DNA from 2 places in the Flavobacterium sp. MEB061 genome. Region 1 is predicted to be linked to the other one. Evidence: riboswitches for the same ligand, from Rfam matches in the RefSeq annotation. Region 1 holds a riboswitch; the other holds the start of a gene.
The links. A riboswitch is a leader RNA that binds a small molecule or an ion and turns the genes downstream of it on or off. The one in region 1 is predicted to bind S-adenosylmethionine.
Positions count from the first base shown of each region.

Region 2: it holds a riboswitch for S-adenosylmethionine, as region 1 does, so the genes downstream of both, RT99_RS21650 (aminotransferase class V-fold PLP-dependent enzyme) here and RT99_RS18130 (alpha/beta fold hydrolase) in region 1, are expected to answer to the same signal.

Region 1 covers NZ_JXQR01000045.1:109,475-112,880, reverse strand. The annotation lists gene thrA (bifunctional aspartate kinase/homoserine dehydrogenase I) at 1-1,035, opposite strand, end outside; gene RT99_RS18130 (alpha/beta fold hydrolase) at 1,037-2,020, opposite strand; SAM riboswitch class I at 2,100-2,207, opposite strand; gene RT99_RS18125 (hypothetical protein) at 2,396-2,596, opposite strand; gene RT99_RS18120 (aspartate kinase) at 3,220-3,406, opposite strand, start outside.
Region 2 covers NZ_JXQR01000074.1:111,977-115,382, forward strand. The annotation lists gene RT99_RS21640 (glycosyl hydrolase family 32) at 1-231, shown strand, start outside; gene RT99_RS21645 (nucleosidase) at 506-1,102, opposite strand; SAM riboswitch class I at 1,325-1,424, shown strand; gene RT99_RS21650 (aminotransferase class V-fold PLP-dependent enzyme) at 1,811-3,310, shown strand; gene RT99_RS21655 (DUF763 domain-containing protein) at 3,393-3,406, opposite strand, start outside.

The sequences.
Region 1 (3,406 bases):
AATTCCTCTTTCTGAAGAACCTTGCGAAATGATACTTACACTGATGTTGTGATCGCCCATTACTTTAAAAATTCGGGCATCAACGCCGGCTTTTCCAAGTAATCCGCGACCTTCAAGATTTACAAGAGAAACATTCTCTAATACCGAAAGTGTTTTGATTCCTTCTTTTGCAGAATCTGAAGTGATTAAAGTTCCGCGATTTTCGTGATTGAATGTATTTAAAATACGAAGCGGAATATTTTTTTCCAACAATGGAATAATCGTTTTTGCGTGCAGAATTGTTGCTCCAAAATTGGCTAATTCGTTTGCTTCGTTAAATGAAAGAAATTCGATTTTTTTAGCATCTGCAACCAAATCAGGATTTGCTGTGTAAATTCCGTCAACATGTGTAAAGTTTTGTAATTCTTCAGCATTCAAATAATTAGCAATTAACGAAGCGGTGTAATTACTTCCGTTTCTTCCTAAGGTTGTGGTGTCGTTATTGTTGTTTGAACCAATAAAACCGGTTACAATATTTACAGTCGAACCGTTATGTTCTTTAAAATAATTGACAACATTTTTCTTCGAAAGCTGTTCTAAAGGCTGTGCATCACCAAATTTAGAATCGGTTTTCAGCAATTCTCTTGCATCAACAAAATTGGCCGGAATTCCTTTTTCTTTTAAAATCGAAGTCAATAATTTAGCCGAAAGCAATTCGCCTTTAGACAAAATCTGATCTTTAATTTTATTGCTGTAATCACCAATTAAGCTTACACCTTCAAAAAGTTTTTCTAAAATAGTAAACTCTTCAGATAAATCAACTTGTGGATAATCTGAAATTTGATAGATTTTAAAGTTTTCGAATAATGGTTTATAATTTCCGTTTTTGGCAGCAATTTTTAAAATATATTCTAATTCATCTGTAGCATTTCCGCGGGCAGAAACTACAACGGCAATTTGTTCGCCCTGATTTACTTTATCTGAAATAATTGAGACAACTTTGTTAAGTCCTTCTCCGTTTGATAATGATTTACCTCCAAATTTTAATACTTTCATTTTATTTTGCTATTGTTTCTGCCTTAAAAATATCGGCAAGTAAATGATCTAATTGTTTGTACTCGATTAAAAAAGCGTCATGTCCGTGAACAGAATCTATTTCGTTATAAAAAACATTGTCTTTGAACTTTTTTAATTCCTGATAAGTTTCTCTGTTTTCTTTTGCCGTAAAAAACAAGTCAGAATTAATTCCGATAATGTGAATTGTGGCATTTGTTTTTGATATTAAGGTTTCGAAACTCTCACTATTTCGAGTTATATCTATGGTTTTAAGCAACTGGTTCATTAATTTATAAGAAGCCAATTGGTATCTTTTCTGCAATTTGTCTCCGTGATGCGCCAGCCAGCTTTCTATATTAAAAACAGAAAGATTTGGGTTTGTCGTACGTTGAAATTTTTCTTTGAATGATTCCGGAGATCTGTAACACAACATTGCATGAATTCTCGCATCTTCAATTGGTCGTGATGAATTGTTCAGGATTTGTTCCTGTAAAAAGCAATTGGCAATCATCCAGTCTGTCGATTTCCAGTCTGTTGCAATTGGAATCAGGTTTTGAGTTATGTTTGGTTTTAATGCCAGCATTTCCCAGGCAATTCCACCGCCAACAGAACCTCCAATGATTGTATAAACCTGAGTTATATTTAGGGCATCAAGTCCTTCAAGAAAAATTCTGGCAATATCTCTGGTTGTAAAATCCTGATAATTTTCGATCAAAAATGTATCTGTCCCATTACCCGGAACATTGAATGCCAAAACGGTGAATCTATTTGTATCGATTGTTTTTCCCTGGCCAATTAAATCATTCCACCAGCCATTTTCGCCTGTAACCTGAGCATTTCCGGTCAAGGCGTGATTGACCAAAACAATAGGCGCGCTATGTAATGGCAAACCAAAAACGGTAAAACTTAAAGGTAACGAACGGTAAAGTGCACCATTTTCGGTGGTGAAATTTTGTATGCTAATGGGGTTTGGTATATTTTCCAATTTCAAATCTGTTGTATTATTGATTTGTATCTGGAAATATTAGAAAGAAAAAACTAGTATGAAACTAGAAAAATTCTTGTTGTTATCTTTCCACGTTTGGCGTGGTAGAATGCAGCACCTTCTTCGCTTTACCGAAGGGTTGCTAAGGATTCATCGGGTCTAATCCCTCGTCCTTTCTTTATAACATTTCAATACGTTTTTGAACTTAAAGGTGCAAATTAACTACTAATTTCTTAAACAAACAAATTTTATCGAAACTGATTGCTCAATTTCTTAAACATAATTCAAACTAAAACTATTGTACGCAAAAATTTACCGAACAATTTGCCCAGTAAAATTAAGCAGGTTTTCCCTTATTCTATGATGCTTTTCGATTTAGATAAAAAGCGTTTCATTTTCTTTTGAGTACATCAAAAACAATAAAGAGTTTGGCTCTTTTTTCTCTTCTTTTTTATCTGTTTCAGTTATTCCGAACCTTGGATGGATCAATTCATTCTTTGGCGGCGGCGGATTGTTTCTTTTAGTCCTGTTTTTCAATGTTGAAAATGTTTTTGCGATGTAGTTTAATGTACTCATGATATTAAGTTTTAGTTTGTTGTGTTATTATGTTTACTATTCGTTTATTATTTTGTTAAGAAGCCAAATGAAATAAAAAAACCCTTTTGGATCGGGATACCAAAAGGGTTTAAGTTTTTCAAACTCATATATACTTTTAGTATCAACAGACGCGCACGCAAATAAATGCGACAGAGAACTTTTGGTTCATCTGTAGGGACTTATTCATCTGTGATTTATTTATTGTTTTAAATTCTTGCATTTTCTTATAAAATTAAAAAGCCTCCAAAAAAATTATCGGGAGGCTTTTGCATATGTTTTTATTGTTTTCTTACAATTTAAGCAAAAGACTTCCCAACGGTTTTAACCGAAATGGCGCAAAACATTTTATAGACATTTAAGTTCATTGATTCAGTAGCTTTTGGGTTTAACAAATATGGCAATATTATTTTAATTACGCAAATAAAAAACAATAAATTAATACGAAAATCCGACAAAAAAGTACTTTTTTTCGATATAAAACATCTTACAAAACTTTTGTTACACAAAGCAGAAGTAAAAACTTACAAATAATTGATTTACACCTTAATATTTCCACAAATCAGTTTATCAAAGAACATTTCAAAGCATTTTTTAATTTGGTTTTAAAGCCAAACTGCTTCCTTATTTTTAATTTTTTCGGCAACTTTTAAGATGTCAGTTATAATTCCTCTTGAAATTGCCTGTTTACAAGCCGAAGCACTCTGAATTACGATCGGAACATCGGCATATGATTGTGTGTAGATTTCAAAAATGGTATCAGAACCTTTTAATTGTCCAATTGCCGATGCT
Region 2 (3,406 bases), on a different contig from region 1:
TACTTTAAAATAATCCGTCACGGAAATTACTATGAAGTATCGATAAATGAAGTGGTTAAATTAACTTTATTGGATTTTAAATACAGCGAAGGAAAAATAGGGGTCTATGTTTGTTCTGCCATTGTATCCTTAAAAGATTCAAAGATTCACGTAATTCCAGAACCGGAAAATGAATACGCAACTTCAGATCCAAATAAAGCTTTTGATGAATATTTGAAAAAATCGCATTAAGAAGGAAGAGGATAGAAGCAAGAGAATAGAGAATAGAGGAAAGAGAATACAAGCAAGAGAATAGAGGCAAGAGGATAGAAGAAAGAAAGAGAGATCAATATAGCCCAAGGTTTCAACCTTGGGGGACATGCATAATAAAAATGCATTATGTCCCAACGGTTGAAACCGTTGGCAATGTTTACAAGTAAAATAAATTATGGCTTTTACGAATTTGCACGAATTGGTTTTAAGATTAACTAATTAAAAATTCGTGCAAATTCGTGAAATTCGTGTTTTAAATCTTTTTTTTATTGAGTTGTAAAATGTTTCCGAAAGCTGCGGCGGCTTTGTGAACCTGAATAACCCAATCATCAGCGGCATTGTCATCTGCACCATCTGAAATATATTTTAGACATAAAAACGGAATATTTTCTTTCATGGCAATCATGGCAAGGGCGTAAGCTTCCATATCTACCACGTCGTAGATTTTGGTGGCATGACCCATTTCAAAACTATCACCTGTTCCACAAATGCCTATTTGCAGGTTATCCATTGCCAAACCATAGTTAAGAATCACTGGTAAATCAGAAAGCGGAGTTTCATATTGCGCAAACCCTAAACCTCTCACATCCATATCTCTTTGCACAAATTTAGTACAGCAAATAATGTCGCCTTTTTGAAAAGAATTGCTTCCTGCAGATCCAAGATTAACGATTAAAGATGGTTTTTTGTTTTGAATAACTTTGGTTAATTCATAAGCTGCATTTACTTTTCCGATTCCGGTAATGAGCGTATTTTGACCAACGAAAACATCTGCCGCTTCAGATTCTAATGCAAATGAGAATAATACATCTTTTAGTGGAAAAGATAATTCGGGTGTAATTTTTATCATTAAATAAGTTTATTTTTCGATATGCAAAGATGCTCATTTCAACTAAATAATAAGTTATAGAAAGAAATGATTTATGTCAATTGTTTGAAGTGTTTATTGTTCAGAAAAGAGATCTTACAATGCGTAATACTTTATTTATTGTTAAAAATTAAAAAAAACAATTTTTAACTATATTAATTCGATAGAATTTATATATATTTGCAGAGTAGAAAATTTCTACATGACTTATCCAGAAAGACTGAGGGAATAGGCCCGATGATGTCTTAGCAACCTGTTGCCAAATAAGGTGCTAAATCCTTCCGCTACGGCGGACAGATAAGAAAGATTTCGTTTAGTAAATCTGAATAAGCTCATCAATATTAAATTTTTTTATTATTAAAATGAAAGCTGAGCTATTATTATACGCCAATTTTACAGAAACCAATCTGCTATTTCAGGAAAATAAATCTTTAGTTTTTCGAATGCACGGCAGGTAATTTTTTCCAGTCTATTTCCCTTTATTGACGTTACGTTAGGCCATTTCAAATTGGTCAGGGAACACTTATGTTCAATTTTAAATCAAATTATTATGAAAAATATCTTATTAAGCAACACTAATAATCAACTGCGATATATCGGTTACAAAACCTTAAAAAATCACTTCGAAAATTTGGATTCTTCCAAAGATTCAACGAGAAATAAAATATGTTAATTTAAAATGATAGGGAAATGAATGTTATTGAGAAGCAAGTAAAAACAAGCCAATTAGAAAAGTATTTTTCGAAATTTAGAGAAAATACAATAGGAGTAAATCACATTTTTGAATCCATTTACGGAAAACAAAATTTATTATATGCTGACTGGGTTGCCAGCGGAAGATTATATATTCCGATTGAAGATATAATGCTCAATAAAATAGGTCCGATGATTGCCAATACGCATTCATTTTCAAGTCAAACCGGAAAAGCTTCGACGTATGCTTATCAGCATGCCAGAGCAGTAATTAAAAAACACGTTAACGCTAATGAATCTGATGTTTTGGTTACCACAGGAACCGGAATGACAGCAGCTTTATCTAAATTACAGCGTTATCTGGGGTTGCGTACTGCCGATAATAAATTGCATTCTGAAACTATCGATAAAACAGATAGACCAGTTGTTTTTATTACGCATATGGAGCATCATTCTAATCAGGTTCCGTGGTATGAAACCAATGCCGATGTGGTTATTTTACCTGCCGACGAGAACAATTTGGTAAACCCTGAAATTCTTGCCGAAAAAATAAAAAAATACGCAGACCGAAAACTAAAAATCGGCTCTTTTACGGCTTGCTCAAATGTATCCGGAATAATTACGCCTTATCATGAATTGGCAAAAATCATGCATCAAAATGGTGGTTTTTGTTTTGTTGATTTTGCAGCTTCGGCACCTTATGTAAAAATTGATATGCACCCAAAAGACCCCGAAGAACAATTGGATGCGATTTTCTTCTCTCCACATAAATTCCTGGGTGGTCCCGGAACCTGCGGTGTTTTGGTTTTTAATGAAAAGTTATACAAAAGCAACATTCCCGATAATCCGGGCGGAGGAAACGTAAAATGGACAAATCCATCCGGAGGATATCAATATAGTGACATAATAGAAGTAAAAGAAGATGGCGGAACTCCAGGATTTTTGCAGGTAATAAGAACTGCTTTGGCTCTGGAACTAAAAGACCAGATGAAGGTAGAAAACATAAAAAACAGAGAAAAAGAATTGCTTGATCTTTGTTATGCAGCGTTTAGTAAAATTCCGGGTTTATCTATTTTGGGAGATATTGCGACCGAAAGAATTGGCTGTGTTTCTTTTATAATTGAAAACATTCATTACAATTTGGTTGTTAGACTTTTAAATGACCGTTTCGGAATTCAGGTTCGTGGCGGCTGGTCCTGCGCCAGTACGTATGCGCATTATTTGTTTGCTATTGACGAAGAAAAATCAAAGGAAATTACAAACGAATTGCTTCAGAAAAATCAAACCAATAAACCGGGATGGGTTCGTTTATCCCTGCATCCAATCATGACAAATGAAGAACTTTTGTTTATTTGTGATGCTATACAGCAAGTTGCGCAAAATTATCAGGAATGGCAAAAAGATTATAAATACAATAGTTCTTCTAATGAATTTGAGAATGTTATAATTGGAGAAGATATTGAAAAAGAGGTACAAAAATGGTTTGAGCTCGGGTAATATAAATGTGCTTTTTAATAAAATTTAAAAACTCATTTCATTACCGAAATGAGTTTTTTTTTTGCTAAAACCTGTTATCAGTTTAAAATAATTCCA